DNA from 3 places in the Ancylobacter sp. VNQ12 genome. Region 2 is predicted to be linked to each of the others. Evidence: predicted binding sites of a transcription regulator. Region 2 holds the regulator's gene; each other region holds the start of a gene.

Region 1 (6,712 bases), on a different contig from region 2:
GCACCGCGAGAAAGGCGATGCCCTGCCGCGTCGGCCGCGCTGCCTTGGCCGCCTTGCGGGGATAGCGCTCCGGCGCGCCTGCCGCTTGCGCCGCGCAGCTCGCGCGCCACGGACAGAGGATGCAGGTCGGCTTGCGCGGCGTGCACACCGTCGCGCCAAGATCCATCATGGCCTGCGCGAAATCCCCGTAGCGCGCATCGGGCAGCAGGGTCAGCGCCAACGCTCTCAGCATCGCCCGCGCCTTGGGCAGTTCCTCCTCCACCGCGAAGAGGCGGGCGACGACGCGCTCCCAATTGCCGTCGACCGGCGCCGCCCTGCGCTCATGGGCGATCGACGCGATGGCCGCCGCCGTATAGGGCCCGATGCCGGGCAGCTCCAGCAGCCCCGCCTCGGTATCCGGGAAGACACCGCCATGCTCTTCGGTCACCACGCGGGCGCAGGCATGCAGGTTGCGGGCGCGGGCGTAGTAGCCGAGCCCCGCCCAGGCCGAGAGCACCTCTTCGAGCCGGGCCGCGGCGAGCGCCTCCACATCGGGCCAGCGCGCAAGGAAGGCGTTGTAATAGGGCTGGACCGTCACCACGGTCGTCTGCTGGAGCATGATCTCCGACAGGAAGACGCGGTAGGGATGCTGCCGGCGACCGGCCGGGGCGCGCCAGGGCAGCTCGCGGCGATGCCGGTCATACCAGGCGAGCAGCGCCGCCGGATCGGGGATCGGGCGGCCGGCGGTCACGTGGCTATTCGGGGCGGCTGGATCGGCGGGGCGGCGCATGCCATCTTCTAGCGCGAACTTGCCGCGAGGTGATCAGCCATCACCGCGCCGGCAGGAACTTTTCCGACGAGATTTTTACGCCGCGCAGTGCCCCCGGCACGCGAATGCCCGCAGGAACCATGGCCACCAAGCGCTTTTATCGCGGCCCCGCCCCGCTCGCCGACCTGATCGACGCGACGATCGCCGAGAGCTGCCGCCAGCGCGGCATCGCCTCGGTGGAGATCGTCACCCGCTGGGCCGACATCGTCGGCGACATGCTGGCGGCGCGGGCGCTGCCGATCAGGCTCGCCTGGCCGTCCCGCGCCGACAGCGACGAGCCCGGTGTGCTGCATGTGCGCGTCGAGGGCGGCTACGCCATCGAGTTGCAGCATGACGCGCCGATCGTCATCGAGCGGGTGAACCGCTATTTCGGCTGGCGCTGCATCGGCCGGCTGGCCCTGCGCCAGGGACCGATGCCGGTGGTACGCCCGCCCTCCCGACGCTTTGCCGAGCCCGACGCGGAAGCGTGCGGTGCGGTCGCCCGCAGGCTGGAGCAGATCGGCACCTTCGAGGATTCGGCGCTGGCCGGCGCACTGGCACGGCTCGGTGCGCTGGTGGTCCGCGACCGCCGCGACGCAAGCGCCGGCACCGCGACCGGCAAGTCCGCCGCCCCGCCGCGGCCGGCGAGCACGTTCACGCAGCGGTGACAGGGATTCCACCTGCCGTACCGTTGCCATGATCGCGCGCTGCTTGTAGGCGCTAGCAAACTCACGCCGGCATCCTGTCCGGCCTTTCCTGGAGCCCGCCCATGATCGACCGCCGCCGCCTCCTCGAAGGGCTCGGTACCGCCGCCCTCACCGCGGTCGCCTTCATCGCCCTCTCCGGTCCCGACGGGCTTGGGGCGGGCAAGCTTTCCTTCATCAGCGGCGCCGCGGCGCAGACGGTCGACGCCGCCAAGCTGATGGAGCCGGGCGCGCTTCCGGACCAGGTGCTCGGCAAGGCGGACGCGCCGGTCACCATCGTCGAATACGCCTCGCTGACCTGCAGCCATTGCGCACATTTCCACAACACCACCTTCCCGGTGCTGAAGGAAAAATACATCGACACCGGCAAGGTGCGGTTCATCCTGCGCGAATTCCCGCTCGACATCGTCGCCAAGGCCGCCTTCATGCTGGCGCGCTGCAGCGGCGAGGGCAAATATTACCCGATGGTCGACGTGCTGTTCGAGACCCAGAAGAACTGGGCCTTCACCAACAATCCGGCGCAGGCGCTGCTGGCCATTGCCAAGCAGAGCGGCATGAGCGAGCAGCAGTTCAACACCTGCCTCAGCGACGCCAAGCTGGCCGAGAATGTCAACGCCGTCGCCGAGCGCGGCGCCAAGGATTTCAGTGTCGATTCCACCCCGACCTTCTTCATCAACGGCAAGAAGGTCGCGGGCGCGATGTCCCCGGAGGAGCTCGACAAGGAACTCGCGCCGCTGCTCGGTGCCAACTGAGCGCGACGCCTCCCCTCTCGTCATCCCGGACGGTCCACAGGACCGATCCGGGACCGCGCTCCGCATGAGCGCATCAGGCGATCCCGGCTCTACGCTCGCCGGACTTCGGCCTGGGGTAACGGCCGACATCCGGCCGCCGACGCAACGGCCACCTCGCTCAAGCCGCCCTCTGCCCGCCCGCCTCACTCCGGCAGGCTGAGCCGACCATCCGGCCCCAGCGGAAAGCCGGGATTGTGGGCGACCTCCCAGGCATGGCCGTCGGGATCGGCGACATAGCCGGAATAGCCGCCCCAGAACGTCGCCTGCGCCGGACGCAGCGCGCGCCCTCCCGCCGCCACCGCACGGATCAGCGTGGCGTCGACCTCGCCGCGGCTGGAGCGGTTGCAGGCGATGGCGATGCCGCCGAACTGCCCGGCCCGGCCGGGAACCACTCCGGCATCGGCGGCGAGCTCGTGACGCGGATAGAGCGACAGCACCACCGCCCCCGCCTCGAAGAAGGCGACGCCTTCGGCCTTGCGCACCCGGCGAGTGAGGCCCAGCGCCTCGTAGAACAGGATCGCGCGCTCGAGATCGACGACGCCGAGCGTGATCAGCGACACATGCAGCGGCGGCACCGCCCGCACGCCCGCGCGCCCCGCCGGGCCGGCGCCTCCCCCGTTCGGAAACGGCACGGTCTCGTCGTCGGTGTTTTCTGCGGTGTTCATGCTCCCTCCCCGAACAGCGACAATTGCTCGCCCTTCAACGGCGGACGCCGGAAGTGGCGCGTCGTGAGCTTCAGATGCCGGCGGTTGAGGCCGAGCCGCTCCGTGGCGATCTCGAAACGGCGGGCCATGGTCCAGGCATAGGGGCCCGTCCCGGTCATGCGCTGGCCGAAAGTGGAATCATATTCCTTGCCGCCGTGCATTTCCTTCAGCAGCGACAGCACATGGCGGTAGCGATCCGGAAAATGCTCCAGCAGCCATTCCTTGAACAGGTCGCGGATCTCCAGCGGCACGCGCAGCATGACATAGCCGGCCTCCGAGGCGCCGGCGCCGGCGGCGGCGTCGAGAATGCGCTCCAGCTCCGCGTCGGTGACGGCGGGCACGACCGGCGCCACCAGCACGGCGGTCGGCACACCGGCCTCGGCGAGACGGCGTATGGTGTCGATCCGGCGCTGCGGCGTGGCGGCGCGCGGCTCCATGAGGCGCGCCAGCTTGTGGTCAAGCGAGGTTACCGAGAGCGCCACCTTGGCGAGGCCGCGCGCGGCCATCGGCGCGAGAATATCGAGATCGCGCAGCACCAGCGCCGATTTGGTGACGATGCCGACGGGATGGCCGAAATCGCTCAGCACTTCGAGGATACGCCGCGTCAGCCGCCAGTCGCGCTCAATCGGCTGATAGCCGTCGGTGTTGATACCGAGCGCGATGGTACGCGGCTCGTAGCCGGCCTTCGCCAGTTCCTTGGCCAGGAGTTCCGGCGCGTCCGGCTTGGCGAACAGCTTGGTCTCGAAATCGAGCCCGGCCGAGAGACCCTGATAGGCATGGGTTGGCCGCGCGAAGCAGTAGACACAGCCATGCTCGCAGCCGCGATAGGGGTTGATCGACCGGTCGAAACCGACATCGGGGGAATCGTTGCGGTTGATGATGGTGCGCGGCTTCTCCACCGTCACGCTGGTGCGGAAGGGCGGCAGGTCGTCAAGCCGCTGCCAGCCATCGTCGAACGCCTCGCGCGCATGCGGCTCGAAACGGCCGGCCGCATTCGACAGCGCGCCGCGCCCGCGCCGGCGCCCGCCCTCTATTACCGTGATCGGCCGCGTCGCCTCGGGCACCGCGTCGATGTCGGAAATCGCGTCGAGGTTGTGCTCGGCGGCGCGGCGTTCCGCCGTCCTCTCGGCGCGTCGCTCCTCGGCCAGCCGGCCGAGATGCTTCGGCGGCGGAGCGGACGGCGGGGACAGGTTATCGGCCGGGCGACGTTGCATGCGGGATTCTTAGCTCCAGCATGAGAACATATCAAGAACATATGTCGGATTACGTCAGTTGCCGCTATACGCCCGTGGCGGGGTGCGATAGGCAAAACGGCACTCGCCACGGGCGTTCCGTCCCGATTCCGCACCTATTTTCGAGGGGCAGCTGAGCGCTTGATCTCGGTCGTCATTCCCACGGGCCAGACCCACGCCCTGCTGATCCCGACCCTCGCGGCGCTGGTGCCCGGCGCGGCGACCGGCATCGTGCGCGAAGTACTGCTGGTCGATGGCGGCACCGCGCCGGATGTCGCCGAGATCGCCGACGCCGCCGGCTGCGAATATCTGCACGGCCCGGAAGATTCCGGCGAGCGGCTGCAGCTCGGCGCGCGCGCCGCCCGGTCGCAATGGCTGATGTTCCTCGCCCCCGCCGGCCTGCTGCAGGAAGGCTGGACGCGCGAGGTGCGCGGCTTCATCGAGCAGGTCGAGCGGATGGGCGCGAACGACCGCCGCGCCGCCACCTTCCGGCTGGCGCTGGATGGTTTCGGCGTCGCCCCGCGCCTCAGGGAAGCCGCGGCGGTGGCGCGCCACGCCATCACCGGCCGCCCGCGCCCGGAGCAGGGCCTGCTGATCCATCGCCGCTTCCACGAGGCGCTCGGCGGCTACGAGGCAGGCCCGCAGGCGGCACGCCGGCTCATCGCGAAAATCGGGCGCTCGCGCCTCGTGCTGCTGCGGTCGCAGATGTTGTTGCCGGACCAGTGAGGCCGGTCAGGCCGACGTGCGCAGCTTGCCGCGCTTCAGGTGCTCGTCGAGCCGCGGCAGGATTTCCACGAAATTGCAGGGCCTGTGGTTGATGTCGAGCTGCTGGGCGAGGATGCCGTCCCAGCCGTCGCGGCAGGCACCGGGCGAGCCGGGCAGGCAGAAGATGTAGGTCGAATTGGCCACCCCCGCCGTGGCGCGGCTCTGCAACGTCGAGGTGCCGATCTTCTGGAAGGAGATCAGGTGGAAGATGGTGGAGAAGCCTTCCATGCGCTTCTCGAACAGCGGCTCCACCGCTTCCGGCGTCACGTCGCGGCCGGTGAAGCCGGTGCCGCCGGTGGTGATCACCACGTCGACCGCCGGGTCGGCGATCCAGTGCGCGACCTGCGCGCGAATCTCCTCGACATCGTCCGGCACGATGGCGCGGGCGGCGAGGCGATGGCCGGCGCCCTCCAGCCGCTCGACCAGCGTGTTGCCGGAACGGTCGTCGGCAAAGGTGCGGGTGTCGGAAATCGTCAGCACCGCGATGGCCAGCGCGACGAAAGGCTTTTCGGAAGAAACGGCACTCATGATGGGCCTCGCGCGGGCAGTCGTCAGATGCGGCCCTGGAAGGTGTTGCACTGTTTCATATTGCCGGATTGCAGCCCGGTCTTGAACCATTTCGCCCGCTGGGCCGAGGTGCCATGGGTGAAGCTGTCGGGCACGGCATAGCCCTGCGCCTGCTTCTGCAACCGGTCGTCGCCGATGGCGGAGGCGGCGTTCAGCGCCTCCTCGATGTCGCCATCCTCGAGAATCCGCCATTGCGCATTGGCGTGATAGGCCCAGACGCCCGCCAGGCAGTCCGCCATAAGCTCGACCCGCACGGACAGCGCATTGGCCTCCGAGCGCGAGACCTGCCGCTGGCGCGCCTGCACCTGCGAGAGGATGCCGATCTGGTTCTCCACGTGGTGGCCGACCTCGTGCGCGATGACATAGGCGGCGGCGAAGTCGCCCGGCGCCTTGAAGCGCTGCTTCATCTCCTGGAAGAAGGCGAGGTCGAGATAGACCTTCTCGTCATTCGGGCAATAGAACGGGCCCATGGCCGACTGGGCGGCGCCGCAGCCCGAGCGGGTTGAGCCGGAGAACAGCACCAGGCCGGGTTCCTGATAGGTCTCGCCCTGCGCCTTGAAGATCGGCGTCCACACATCCTCGGTCTGCGCCAGCACGGCGCTGGCGAACTGGCCGAGCTGGTCCTGCGGCTTGCTCTGCTGGCGCGGGGGAGCCGTCTGGCTCTGCTGCTGGCTGGAGCCATCGCCGAGCAATATCTCTGCGCCGCCGATCAGCACGGCCGGATTGATGCCGGTGGCCCAGGCGATCAGGCCGACGATGATCAGCCCGCCAATGCCGAGCCCGCCGCGTCCACCCGGCAGGCGCCCGCCACCGAAGCCACCTCCGTCGCCACGACGATCCTCGACATTGTCGCTGCGCCGGAAGTCTTCCCACTTCATGTGCCGTCTCCCGTCACTGCCACCACGGTGCGATAGTGATGCACCCGCACCGTGGCAGCAATGCGCAGAAGTCCGCGCGGTTCCGCGCGATCAGGCGGCGGCGCGGGCGGGGCCGGCGAGCCATTCCCGCGTGAGATTGACGTCCGCCTGCGACAGGCCATGGCCGACGGGGAGCGTGCGGTGGTCGAGGCTTGCCCCGGCCGCACGCAGCTGCCCGGCGAGGCGGGCGGCGTTGTCCTCGGGCACGATCGGGTCCATCGCGCCGGAAAGCAGCAGCACGCTCC
Region 2 (6,712 bases):
TCAGTGCTGCCCATCCGGCCCTCCGACAGCCGTCCCTCCGGGACCGGCCGCCGCGTGACGCGGGCCGAGGAGCTCCGCCTGCAACTGGCGGACGAGATCACCCGTGGCAAGTTGCCGCCCGGAACGACGCTGGACGAAACTCTGCTCGCCGCCCGCTTCGGCGTGTCGCGCACGCCGGTGCGCGAAGCGATCCGTGAGCTCGCCGCCTCCGGCCTGGTCGACAGCCGCCCGCATCGCGGCGCTATCGTCGCCCGCCCGAGCGTCGAGCGGCTACAGAACATGTTCGACGTCATGGCCGAGCTGGAAGCGCTCTGCGCCGGTCTCTCCGCGCTGCAGATGACACCGACCGAGCGCCGGCGGCTTGAGGAACTCCACGCCGCCATGGGCGAGCTGATGCGCCTCGGCGACTTCGCCGCCTATCGCGAGGCCAACGAGCAGTTTCACGCCTCGATCTATGCCGGCAGCCACAACGACTATCTGATCGAGCTGACCGTCGGGACGCGACGGCGGCTGTCGCCGTTCCGGCGCGCGCAGTTCCGCGCCCTGGGTCGTCTGGCCCTCTCGCATATCGAGCATGAGCGGGTCGTGACGGCCATACTGCGCGGCGACCGCGACGGCGCCGCGCAGAGCATGCGCAGCCACATCGCCATCGTGCACGATGCTTATGAGCAATACGCCCAGACGATATAAATCAATATCTTATTCAACATAATTAAATCGAAATATCAACCAGCCGCGACGGCATTGCCCGCCCGGCGCGCGGCCTCGTCCGCAAGGAAATTGCGCCATCCGCCGAAGACCGTGATGTCGCGTGCGGTCTCGACAGCCGCCGCCTCCATGAGGAAGCCCTTCACGTCAGTGCCGTCCTCGAGGATCACCGTGCCGACGCCGAGGGGGGCTGGAATGCCGGCGACGAGGCGGCCGAACGCGGCCGCCGGCAGCGCCCATATCTCGCAGTCGATCGGCGCGCCCGAGCCCGGACGGCCACGCAGCAGGCCGGGACGGCGAACCCGCCCCTCCGGCAGAAGATAGAGTCGATAGTCCGCGCTCGTGCGCGTACGACGCACGAAGACCCCTCCGGCTTCGACCAGATCGCCGTTCAGCGGCAGGCCGGAGAGATGGGCGCCGAACAGGGCCACCTCGCAGAAGCCCGGCGCCGGCCTCTGGGCGAGGCCATGCGGGGCCGGCTGCGGCGCGCCCGTCGCCCCGAGCGTCAGCCCCGTAGCGGCATGGAAGGCGGCGCCGAGCGAGGCCAGATGCGCGTCGCGGCCCGCCGGGGCCAGCAGCGTGACGCCCGCCGGCGCCCCGTCCGTGCGGATTTCTGACGGCACCGCGATCCCGCACATGTCGAGCAGGTTCACGAAATTCGTATACAGTCCGAGATTGCTGTTGAAGCGCACCGGCTCCTGCAGCATCTCCTCGACCGTGTAGACGGTCGGCATGGTCGGCACCATCAACGCGTCGAAACCCGCCAGCACCTCGCGCGCCAGCGCGCGCAGCTCAGCCAGCCGATACTGGCCGCGAAAGGCGTCGACTGCGGTGAGGCCCCGCCCCTGCTCGATGATGGCGCGAACCACCGGATGGAACGCTTCCGGGCGCGCCTCGAGGAAGGCCCCCACCGCCGCGAACCGTTCGGCCACCCACGGCCCTTCATAGAGCAGCCGCGCCGTCTCGAAGAACGGCTCCATGTCGATCTCGGTGACGGTAGCGCCGAGCGCTTCCGTGCGCACGATCGCGGCGCGGAAGGCAGCCTCCGCCAGCCGGTCACCGAAGCTGGTGCGATCCTGCGCGCGCGGCACGGCGATGCGCGGCCGCGTGGGAAACCCGCCGAGACTGCCGACCGGCAGGGCACGCGAGAACGGGTCCGCCTCGTCCGGCGCTGCCATCAGCCGGGTGGCGAGGAACGCATCCTCCACCGTCAGCGCGAAGACCGACACGCAGTCGAGCGAGCGGCAGGCCGGCACCACGCCGCCAGCCGAGACCAGCCCGACGCTCGGCTTGAGACCTACAATGTTATTGAGCCCGGCCGGCACGCGGCCGGAACCTGCCGTATCCGTACCGAGTGCCAGCGGCACCAGGCCCGCCGCCACTGCAACCGCCGAGCCGGAACTCGAACCGCCGGGCACGAGATCGCCCCGCACGGCATTGCGCGGCGTGCCATAGGGCGAGCGCGTGCCGTTGAGGCCAGTGGCGAACTGGTCGAGATTGGTCTTGCCGATGACGATGGCGCCGGCCCGGCGCAGACGGGAGACGCTCGCCGCGTCGCGTGTGGCGAGATAGGCGTAGTCCGGGCAGCCGCAGGTCGTCGGCAGCCCGGCGACGTCGATATTGTCCTTCACCGCGAAAGGCACGCCATAGAGCGGCAGATGTGCCGGATCGGCCCCCTCGAGCGCCTTCAGCGCCGCCGCCAGATACTCGCGTGTCGCAAGGCTGGTGAAGATTGCCGGATCGCCGTGACGCTCGATCAGCGAAAAGCAGCGCGCGAGCGTCTCTGCGGGGCGAACGCGGCCGGAGCGATGAGCGGCAATGAGTTCAGCAACGGTTCCGATCAAGGGCCTTACCTTCCGTGGAGCATATTCGAACTATGCATACCACTTAGGCAGATTGGAAGTCATTGCATACATCGTTCATTGATTGCGTTCAGTGGCGATCGCGTTAGGTCGCCCTTTACCCATTGTGGAACACAAAAAGAACGGATAGTGTTTGTTCGTGATTTGTTTCCTTTTCCGCCTGAGGACGGATCGAGATCGATGCTCACCCGCAAACAGCATGAGCTGCTGCTCTTCATCGACGAACGCCTCAAGCGCGACGGTGTTCCGCCGTCGTTCGAGGAGATGAAGGACGCTCTGGACCTGAGGTCGAAGTCCGGCATTCATCGCCTGATTACAGCGCTGGAGGAACGCGGATTCATTCGCCGCCTGCCCAACCGAGCGCGGGCCCTGGAGGTGCTTCGCCTGCCGGAGGACGCGCAGCCGGCGCGGGCCCGCGGCTTCTCGCCCAGCGTTATCGAGGGCACGCCGGCACGCCTCGCCCGCCCGCCGGTCGAGGACGATTCGCGGCGCGCGGTTCCGATCCCGCTGGTCGGCCGCATCGCCGCCGGATCGCCCATCGCCGCGATCCAGTCGCGCGACAACACGATCAGCATGCCGCCGGAGATGCTGTCGGGCGGCGAGCATTTCGCGCTCGAAGTACGCGGCGATTCGATGATCGAGGCTGGCATCTTCGACGGCGACCTTGCCCTGATCCGCAAGGGCGACACCGCCAACAATGGCGAGATCGTCGTCGCCCTGATCGACGACGAGGAAGCCACGCTGAAGCGCCTGCGCCGCAAGGGTGCCTCCATCGCGCTCGAGGCGGCCAATCCGGCCTATGAGACCCGCATCTTCGGCCCCGACCGCGTGCGCATCCAGGGTAGACTGGTCGGGCTGTTCCGGCGCTACTGACGCACCGGATCACGGTCGCACGTCGGGTTCGTCTATCGGATCCGTCTGCGAGAAGCGACGGGTTGCGCCGCTGTTGATCGGCAGATGGTGTGGCTGTGCCCCGCCGGTGGCGCTGCCTGCAGCCTCCCACGGACGTGCGCGGTCGCCGCGCGCAGTGACTAGTCGCCACCCGCCCGAGCGATCACTAGCGAGAAATGCGGCCATTGCCTCCGGCGTCTGCCGTGGATCGATGCGGATCACCGTCGCGGCACATTCCGCCGGCGGCGCGTTGCGCGTGATCAGCAGCCTGGCGCGCCGGCAGTCCTCCTCCAGCGACGCCGGATCGCGCGACAACGCGACGATTCCTCCTTGGCGATCGCGCAGCGTACAGCCGAGCGGATCACAGGCCGCCGCAGCAACGACATCCGGCGCGCCGGCGCGGCTACGCTCGCCCTCAGCGCTCAGCCACTGCTCGACGACGAAGCGGCCCGCCAACCCCGCGCTCCGATCCCCCATCACCGCGAGTCGTCCGTCCGCGCCGCGCACCGCCACGGTGCGGCCCTCGCGGTCGATGAGCACATCGGGCCGCGGCATCTCCAGATAGAGCCACAGCGCGACGGCGAAAGAGAGCGGCGCGACGAGCAGCAGGCGCGTGCGCAGCAGGCAGGTCGCGACCAGCGCGACGCTTAGCAGCATCATGCTGGCCGCCGGCATGGCTGGAATGCCGCGATCCGCGCCGGGCACCGCGGCGACGGCCTCGGAGATGCGCGCCATCAGGCCGATGCCCCATCCCATCACGCGCCACGCCGCGCCGTCCCAGCCGAACGGCATCAGCGCCGAGCCCACCAGCCCCGCCGGCATGACGATGAGCGACACTACCGGCATCGCCGCCAGGTTGGCGACAAGGCTCAGCGGCGCCAGGCGCTGGAAATGAAACGCGGCATAGGGCGCCGTGGCGAGCCCGGCGGCGAGTGAGGTCAGCACCAGTGCGGCGATGTAACGGATGGGGATGCGGAGCGCCCGCGCCAGCACCGTGCCCGACGTGCCGGTGATATCCGGTGCCGAGACCAGATGGCCCCAGCGCTCATAGGCGGCGACCAGCGCTAGCGTGGCGGCGAAGGACATCTGCGCGCCGGGATCGAGGATCGCCCACGGCGTCAGCACCAGCACCGCCAGCGCCGCCACGGCAAGTGTTCGCAGCGTCAGCGCCGGCCGGCCGAGCACGACGCCGGCCAGCACGATGAGCGTCATCGCATAGGCGCGCTGGGTCGGCACCTCGGCGCCCGACAGCAACAGGTAGAAGCTCGCCGCCAGCGCCGCGGGAATCGCCGCCCAGGCCTTGATGGGAAAGCGCAGCGCCGTCGCAGGCGACAGCGCCAGCAGCGCACGGATCACGAAGAACACCGTGGTCGCCACCAGCGCCATGTGCAGACCGGAGATCGACAGGATGTGCGACAGGCCGGAGACCCGCATGCTCTCCTCTACCGCCTCGGGCACGCCATCGCGCAGCCCCGTCACCAGCGCCACGGCGACGCCCGCCTCCGCGCCGCTGAGCGAGGATCGGATGCGCCCCGCGATCGCTTCGCGCATGCCGTCCAGCCAGGCGGCTGCCGTCAGGTCGAGCGGCAGCGGGCCGGACGGCGGGCTCGGCTGCACCCGACCGAGCGCGAAGCCGGCGGCGCCAATGCCGTCGAACCACATGGAGCGGCCGAAATCGAAGCCGCCGGGATAGGCCGCCCCCGGCGGCGGCGCCAGGCTGGCCCGCAGCGCGACATGCGCGCCGATCGCCGGCGGCTGCTTGGTGGTGAGCGTCACCCGCACGCGCTGCGGCGGCACTGGTCCCTTGCTCTCCTGCCGCTTGCTCTCCTGCCCCTCGCGCCCGAAACGCGTCACCCTCAATGTGATCCGGCTGCCACGCGGACGCTGTTCCGCCGCCTCGACGAAACCGGCCACCTCGACGCCCTCGATGGCCGCGGGGAGCACCGGATGGGCGATGCGCTGGACCTGGAACGAAGCGAGCGCGAATCCGGCCGAGATCGCCGCCAGCAAGGCGAAGAGATGAAAGCCGAAGGCGCGCGCCCGGAGGGCGATCGCCAGCCCGGTGAAAACTGTCACGGGCACAAGCGCGGCATAGGGCAGAGGCTCGTACTCCGCCCCGAAATAGAGCGCCGCTCCGGTAGCAATGGCAATCGGCAGGAAGAGGAAGCCGCGCCGGTCGTCGAGTTCTTGCGTCACGTAGGCGGAAAGGCCGGTGAGCAACGTGGCGAGCGGTGGCCCGAATGACGGCAGCAGCGCCAGCGGCCGGGCGTTTGACCTGCGCGCCCGCGCGGCGAGCGCGGCGGTTCGCGCCGCGCGGCGCGCTTCACCTCCCGATCCAGGCACCGGCGTCTGTGTCACCCCCGCCCCGCATCTGCCGATGGCGCCGGTCAGACCCGACATGCGCGGGGCTCCGGCTCCTTTTCCCATCCCGGACAGCATGGTACACGCAGCCTCCGCGCCCGCCATGCTTTGACGCCGCCGAATTCGGCGGCGCGAGACGGAAGAAACATGTCCGAGACCGTCGTTACCCGTTTTGCTCCCTCCCCCACCGGCTTCCTGCACATCGGGGGCGCGCGCACCGCGCTGTTCAACTGGCTCTATGCCCGCGCCAAGGGCGGCAAGATGCTGCTGCGCATCGAGGACACGGACCGCCAGCGCTCGACGCCGGAAGCCATCGACGCCATCATCGACGGGCTGAAATGGCTCGGCATCGACTGGTCGGGCGAGGTCACCTACCAGTTCGCCCGCGCCGCCCGCCATCGCGAGGCGGTGGAGCAGATGCTGGCCGTTGGCCGCGCCTACCCGTGCTTTGCGACCTCCGCCGAACTGGAGGAGATGCGCGAGACCGCCCGCAAGGAAGGGCGCCCGCCGCGCTATGACGGGCGCTGGCGCGACCGCGATCCGTCCGAGTACCCGGCCGACCGCAAGCCGGCGATCCGCCTCAAGGCGCCAACCGAGGGCGAGACGGTGATCGACGACCTCGTGCAGGGTCGCGTCGTGTTCCCGAACAAGGATCTCGACGATCTCGTGCTGCTGCGCTCCGACGGCACGCCGACCTACATGCTCTCGGTGGTGGTCGACGACCACGACATGGACGTCACCCACATCATCCGCGGAGACGATCATCTTACCAATGCCGCGCGCCAAACGCAGATCTACCATGCGCTGGGTTGGAGCGTGCCGAAGATGGCACATATCCCGCTCATCCACGGGCCGGATGGCGCCAAGCTCTCCAAGCGCCACGGCGCGCT
Region 3 (6,712 bases), on a different contig from region 2:
CCGCGCGCTCCAGCGCGTGGAAGAACTCCGGCCCTGGCTCGCAGGGCACCGAGCGGATCGCCGCGCCCGCCATCAGGAAGCCGAAGGCATGGATCGGATAGGACGGGTTCGGCACTAGGATCACGTCGCCCGGCGCGGTGATGGCCTGCGCCATGTTGGCGAAGCCTTCCTTCGAGCCCAGCGTCGCCACGACCTGCGTGTCGGGATTGAGCTTCACGCCGAAGCGGCGCTCGTAATAGGCCGCCTGCGCCCGGCGCAGGCCCGGAATGCCCTTGGAGGCGGAGTAGCGGTCCGTGCGGGGCTTGCCGATGGTTTCCTTCAGCTTCTCGGCGACATGGGCCGGAGCGTCGAGATCCGGGTTGCCCATGCCGAGGTCCACAATGTCGGCGCCGCCGTTGCGGGCGGTAGCCTTCACGCGGTTGACCTGCTCGAACACATAAGGCGGCAGCCGGCGGATACGGTGGAAATCGGTCATCGGTCTCAGCTCCAAGCCGCCCGATTCAACCGGGATCGGCGCAACGAGCGCTACATATCACTCTTCGCGCGCCCGCACAGCGTGAGATGCCAGCGAAAACGGGCGGAAGCGTGATGATTCTGCCGGCTATTACTGTCCCTGCTCTTCGCTGCCCTGCAGCAATTGCTGCTCGCGCTGCTTGGCGAGGGCCTCAAGGTCGGTCTGCATCTTGGAAGTCTCGGCCGGGGTCATCACCTTGCGCTCGCCGATCTGGGCGGGCGCGCCGAAGCTGGGATAGGCATATTGCTGCGGCGCCGGGCCGGAAACGCCGAACGTGGTCGGCTTCAGCTCCGCCGCCGTCGTGGTGGATGTGGTCGGCAGTGGCGCCGGATCACCAGCGATTGCGGCACCGGGCGAGCCCGGACTGGCGCAGCCGCCCAGGCTGAGTCCCACCGTGGCAGCGACAAACAGCAGGGTCGCGGCCGTGATCGGCGCACCCTTCATCTCCCGGTCACCTTTCACACTCAGCTTCCCCAAGGCATCCCTCCGGCCTCATACGCACTCGCTACAGCCGAGCGGCGCGTCTATGATCACCCACCTATGAACGCACGTACCCGCGGGGACAAGCGGTGAGTCAACGACCCAAGACCGTCAAGCCGGCCACCGGTGCCGCCGACCCGTCCCGTTCGGGCGCCAAGGCGCCCTCCAGCAGCAAGGCCTCGCCGAAAAAGGCCGCGGACGGCGCGGGCCGGGCCCAGCGGCTTGCCGAATCGACGGCCAGACCTCCCGTGCCTTCGGCGGTGAAGGCATCGACGACCGGCGCGGCGAAAGTGGCCCGCGACCGCGGCGCGACCAAGGCGTCCCCCGCGACCCCACCGGCGCAGGCCGCGGCTCCCGCGCCTCAAGCTGCGAAGAAGCCCAAGGCTCCGCCAGCCACGCAGCCTTCTCCGGAAGCACCCAAGCGGGCGGGCAGACGCGCAGCGCCGGTACCTGCGGCCGCCAAAACGGCCATGCCGCCAGTTTCCAAGGCAACCACTCTCAAGACCACCGCCGCCAAACCCACCGCTGCCAAGGCGTCCACGACAAAGGCGGCCCCTCCCCCGCCGGCCGCGCCGGCGAAAAAGCCCACTTCGCCGCCGCCGCGCCGGAAGGCCGCGGTCGCCCCGGCAGAGCCCGCGCCTTCCCGCTACGCCGTGCGCCCCTCGCAGCGCCGTCTGGAGATGCCCCCATCCCAGCCGGCCGCCAACGTCGCCGCACCGAACAAACCCGCCGCGCCAGCCAGGGCCGAGGCGCCCGGTGCGCAGGGAGCCGCCCCCGGCCCGATCAACCTCGAAGCATTCGCCGGCAATCTCGCCCGGCTCGTCGAGGAAGGGGGCAAGGCCATGGCCGCCTATATGCGCCCGCGCGAGGAAGGGCTGGTGCATGACGACGTCGCCGAGGACATCGCCGACGTCATGAAGACCATCGGCAATGTCGCGGAATACTGGCTCGCCGACCCCAAGCGCACGGTGGAGGCGCAGGCGCGGCTGATCGGCGGCTATCTCGAACTGTGGTCCTCCACGCTCAAGCGACTCAGCGGCAAGAAGGCCGAGCCGGTCGCCGAGCCGCCGCCGCGCGACGCGCGCTTCACGGACGCGGAATGGACCACCAACCCGTTCTTCGACACGCTCAAGCAGACTTATCTCCTCACCGCCAACTGGGCGGAGGAGATGGTCGAGGAAGCGGAGATCGACAAGCACACCAAGCATAAGGCGGAGTTCTATGTCCGCCAGATCGCTGGCGCGGTGTCGCCGTCCAATTTCGTGCTGACCAATCCCGAACTGCTGCGCACCACCATCGCCTCCAATGGCGAGAACCTGGTGCGCGGCATGAAGATGCTGGCGGAGGACATCGAGGCGGGCGGCGGCGACCTGAAGATCCGCCAGTCCGACGATTCCAAGTTCAAGGTCGGCGAGAACCTCGCCACCACGCCGGGGAAGGTGATCTTCGAAAACGAGTTGATGCAGCTCATCCAGTACGCGCCGCAGACGGAGAGCGTGCTGGCGATCCCGCTGGTGATCATCCCGCCCTGGATCAACAAGTTCTACGTGCTCGACCTCACCGCGGAGAAGTCCTTCGTGCGCTGGGCGGTGGAGCACGGCGTCACCGTGTTCATGGTGTCCTGGGTCAACCCCGGTCCCGAGCTCGCCGGCAAGGGCTTCGAGGACTACATGACCGACGGCGTGCTTAGGGCGTTCGAGGTGGCGAAGAAGGCCGCCGGCGTAAAGCATTTCCACGCCATGGGCTATTGCGTCGGCGGCACCATGCTGGCGATGACGCTGGCCTGGCTGGCCGCGATGGGAAAGGATGTCGGCGTGCGCACGGTGAGCTTCCTCACCACGCAGGTCGACTTCACCTATGCCGGCGACCTCAAGGTCTTCATCGACGAGGAGCAGATCGCCAATCTCGAGCGCAAGATGCTGGAAGCCGGCGTGATGGAGGGGCGCAAGATGGCGAACGCCTTCAACATGCTGCGGGCCAACGACCTGATCTGGCCCTATGTGGTGAACAACTATCTGAAGGGCCAGGCGCCCTTCCCGTTCGACATCCTGTACTGGAACTCGGATTCGACCCGGCTGCCGGCAACCAACCACTCGTTCTATCTGCGCAACTGCTACCTCGACAACAAGCTGGCGCAGGGCGCGCTGATGCTGGCGGGAAAGCAGCTGGACCTGAAGAAGATCGACTTCCCCACCTACAGCGTCGCCACCCGCGAGGACCATATCGCGCCAGCGGCTTCCGTGTTCCTCGGCGTGCAGCTGTTCGGCAATCCCGGCCGTTTCGTGCTGGCGGGATCGGGCCATATCGCCGGCGTCATCAACCCGCCGGCGCGCGGCAAGTACCTGTACTGGACCGGCGGCGCGCCGAAGGGGAAGCTGGAGGACTGGATCCCCAAGGCCGAGGTGCACCCCGGCTCATGGTGGCCGGACTGGCTGGCGTGGATCGAAAGTGAGGACAGCCGCCGCGTGCCCGCGCGCGCGCCCGGCGGGAATGCATTCAAGCCGATCGAGGACGCGCCGGGCCGCTATGTGAAGGTGAAGTCGTGAGGCGTCTCGTCGCGATTTCCGCATTGCTACTGGCCGACGCGCTGCTCTGCGCCGCGCCGTCGCAAGCCGCCAGCTTCGATTGCGCCAAGGCCAGCGCGCCCGACGAGCGTGCAGTCTGCGCCAATCCGGCTCTTTCCGCACTCGACAGTGAAATGGGCGGGCTGTGGTTCGCCTATAGCCGCCTGCCGATGCTGATGGGCGGCAGTGGCGACCGGCAGGACGAGGCGCGCGCCTTTCTCGCCGCGCGCGCCAAGTGCGGCGGCAATGCCGCGTGCCTGACGACGCTCTACACCGCGCGCATCGCCGCGCTGAAAGGCCAGATCGCGACCTATATCAAAGGCATGCCGCCGCTATAGCGGCGAGCCCTGCCATACCGTCATCCCGCGATTGCCACAGGCAATCTCCGGGATGACGGCCAGCCCGGATCACGGAAACAGCGCGACCTGCTCCAGCCCTGTCGTCTCGGGATAGCCGAGCACGAGGTTCATGTTCTGCACCGCCTGGCCGGAGGCACCCTTCACCAGATTGTCGGTCGTCGAGATGATGATGACGCGGTCGGGCGAGCGGTCCTTGATCACGCCCATGAAGGTCATGTTCGAGCCCTTCACGAAGCGCGACTGCGGCACCTGGCCGAGCGGCAGCAGATGGATGAACGGCTCGCCGGCGTAGAACTCCGACAGCACGCGGCGCACACCCTCCGCCCCGATGCCGGCGGCAGTCTTCACATAGATCGTGGCGTAGATGCCGCGGTTCATGGGAACGAGGTGCGGGGTGAAGCTCGGCACGATGGAGCGGCCGGCGGCCTTGGAATATTCCTGGTCGAGCTCAGCCATGTGGCGGTGGCTGCCGACGCCATAGGCGTGCATGCCCTCTGTCACCTCGGTGTAGAGCAGGTTCTCCTTGGCCGAGCGGCCGGCGCCGGTGACGCCGCTCTTGGCGTCGACGACGATGCTGTCCGGCTCGATCGCGCCGGCCTCGATCAGCGGCACGACAGGCAGGATCGCGGTCGTGGTGTAGCAGCCGGGATTAGCGACCAGCCGCGCCTTGCGGATGTCCTCGCGATACAGCTCGACGAGGCCGTACACCGCCTCCTGCTGCAACTCCAGCGCCTGGTGCGGATGGCCGTACCATTGCTCATAGGCGCCGGGATCGCTCAGCCGGAAATCGGCGGAGAGGTCGACCACCTTGATATGCGGCGCGCTCTCGAAGACGCGCTTGATGACCTGCTGCGTCGTGCCGTGCGGCAGGGCGCAGAAGGCGAGGTCCACGCCCGACCAGTCCACCTCGTCGATGGTGACGAGCGTGGGCAGCACGAGCGGGGCGAACTGCGGGAAGACATCGGCCATGCTCTGGCCGGCCTTGCGGTCGGCAGTGAGCGCGACGATCTCCACACGCGGATGACGCACCAGCAGTCGCACCAGCTCCGCGCCGGTGTAGCCCGAGGCCCCGAGGATGGCGATCCGTGCCTTGCTGTCCGTCATGGTGGCAATCCGTTGATGCGATTGATGTGTCGCCGGCCGCGCAGCCTCCGGAAAGGCCCGCGCATATCGAGCCCGCGCCATTACACCTTCTGCATGTCGGATGAAAGACGCTATATCTGGGCCGCGCGCATAGCCGCCCCGCTTTGTTCACGGAGCGTTCCGGTTTAGGCTGCGAACTGCCATAGTGCTATGCACGTCCGAATCGTGTTCCCGCAAGAGACGAGCCGCTCCTCACCCATGTCGAATTCCGACGACCTTTTCGCCTCCGTTCCCGCCCCGGCCGCGCGCCCCTCCCGTCCCGTCGCCAAACCGACGGAGAAAGGAGAGGCGACCGCCGGAGAGAACGGCTACACGGCCGCGCATATCGAGGTGCTGGAAGGGCTGGAGCCGGTGCGGCGCCGGCCGGGCATGTATATTGGCGGCACCGACGAGAAGGCGCTCCATCACCTGTTCGCCGAGGTGATCGACAATTCGATGGACGAGGCCGTCGCCGGCCACGCCAGCTTCATCGAGGTGGAGCTGACCGAGGACGGCTTCCTCACTGTGACCGACAATGGCCGCGGCATCCCGATCGAGGAGCACCCGAAATATCCCGGCAAGTCGGCGCTGGAGGTAATCCTCACCACGCTGCACGCCGGCGGCAAGTTCGATTCCAAGGTGTATGAGACTTCGGGCGGCCTGCACGGCGTCGGCGTCTCGGTGGTGAACGCGCTGTCCGACGTGCTGGAGGTCGAGGTGGCGCGCAGTCAGGTGCTCTATCGCCAGATGTATTCGCGCGGCCTCGCGCAGGGCCCGATCCAGGAGATCGGCCGCGTGCAGAACCGGCGCGGTACCCGCGTGCGCTTCCATCCCGACGCGCAGATCTTCGGTGAGGCCGCGCGCTTCAAGCCCGCCCGCGTGTTCAAGATGGCGCGCTCCAAGGCGTACCTGTTCGGCGGCGTTGAAATCCGCTGGAGCTGTGACGCCGCGCTGGTGGCCGGGACGGAGATTCCCGAGAAGGCCGTGTTCCGCTTCCCCGGCGGCCTGAAGGACTATCTCGCCGCCGATATCGAGGGCCATACGCTGGTCCATCCCGACATCTTCGCCGGCAAGACCTCGCGCCCCGGCGGACACGGCTCGGCCGAATGGGCCATCGCCTGGCTCGGCGATGCGGATGGCTCGATTTCCTCCTACTGCAACACCATTCCCACCGCCGAGGGCGGTACGCATGAGGCGGGTCTGCGCTCGGTGCTGCTGAAGGGCCTGCGCGATCACGCCGAGCGCACCGGCAACGCCAAGCGCGCCGCCATCATCACCACAGACGACATCATGGCCGGCTGCGCCGCCATGCTCTCGGTCTTCGTCCGCGAGCCGGAATTCCAGGGCCAGACCAAGGAAAAGCTCGCCACCGCCGAGGCCACCCGCATCGTCGAGGCGGCGCTGCGCGATCCGTTCGACCACTGGCTCGCCGGCAATCCCGTCCAGGCGAGCCGCCTGCTCGACTGGGTGATCGAGCGCGCCGACGAGCGCCTGCGCCGCCGGCAGGAGAAGGAAATCTCCCGCAAGACGGCGGTGCGCAAATTGCGCCTGCCGGGCAAGCTGGCGGACTGCTCGAACAACTCCGCCGCCGGCTCCGAACTGTTCATCGTCGAGGGCGACTCGGCCGGCGGCTCGGCCAAGCAGGCGCGCGAGCGCCAAACCCAGGCGGTGCT

The links. The regulator LexA, encoded in region 2, represses DNA repair genes until DNA is damaged. The targets are predictions, from matches to a motif close to TGTTCNNNNTGTGTTCNG.
Region 1: a site for LexA is predicted at 4,223-4,240, ahead of ACO2RV_RS12395 (PA0069 family radical SAM protein). Genes of this name have one in related genera too.
Region 3: a site for LexA is predicted at 5,216-5,233, ahead of parE (DNA topoisomerase IV subunit B). Genes of this name have one in related genera too.

Annotation. Positions count from the first base shown of each region.
Region 1 covers NZ_JBMSDU010000007.1:158,103-164,814, forward strand. The annotation lists gene mutY (A/G-specific adenine glycosylase) at 1-769, opposite strand, end outside; gene ACO2RV_RS12380 (DUF721 domain-containing protein) at 889-1,455, shown strand; gene ACO2RV_RS12385 (DsbA family protein) at 1,557-2,243, shown strand; gene ACO2RV_RS12390 (VOC family protein) at 2,426-2,947, opposite strand; gene ACO2RV_RS12395 (PA0069 family radical SAM protein) at 2,944-4,200, opposite strand; gene ACO2RV_RS12400 (glycosyl transferase) at 4,360-4,944, shown strand; gene moaB (molybdenum cofactor biosynthesis protein B) at 4,951-5,511, opposite strand; gene ypfJ (KPN_02809 family neutral zinc metallopeptidase) at 5,535-6,428, opposite strand; gene ACO2RV_RS12415 (alpha/beta hydrolase) at 6,519-6,712, opposite strand, start outside.
Region 2 covers NZ_JBMSDU010000006.1:21,648-28,359, reverse strand. The annotation lists gene ACO2RV_RS10505 (GntR family transcriptional regulator) at 1-690, shown strand, start outside; gene atzF (allophanate hydrolase) at 726-2,552, opposite strand; gene lexA (transcriptional repressor LexA) at 2,751-3,443, shown strand; gene ACO2RV_RS10490 (ComEC/Rec2 family competence protein) at 3,453-5,861, opposite strand; gene gltX (glutamate--tRNA ligase) at 5,970-6,712, shown strand, end outside.
Region 3 covers NZ_JBMSDU010000004.1:78,894-85,605, forward strand. The annotation lists gene ACO2RV_RS08235 (LL-diaminopimelate aminotransferase) at 1-475, opposite strand, end outside; gene ACO2RV_RS08240 (hypothetical protein) at 605-991, opposite strand; gene ACO2RV_RS08245 (hypothetical protein) at 1,089-1,310, opposite strand; gene phaC (class I poly(R)-hydroxyalkanoic acid synthase) at 1,465-3,540, shown strand; gene ACO2RV_RS08255 (lysozyme inhibitor LprI family protein) at 3,537-3,896, shown strand; gene argC (N-acetyl-gamma-glutamyl-phosphate reductase) at 3,966-5,021, opposite strand; gene parE (DNA topoisomerase IV subunit B) at 5,259-6,712, shown strand, end outside.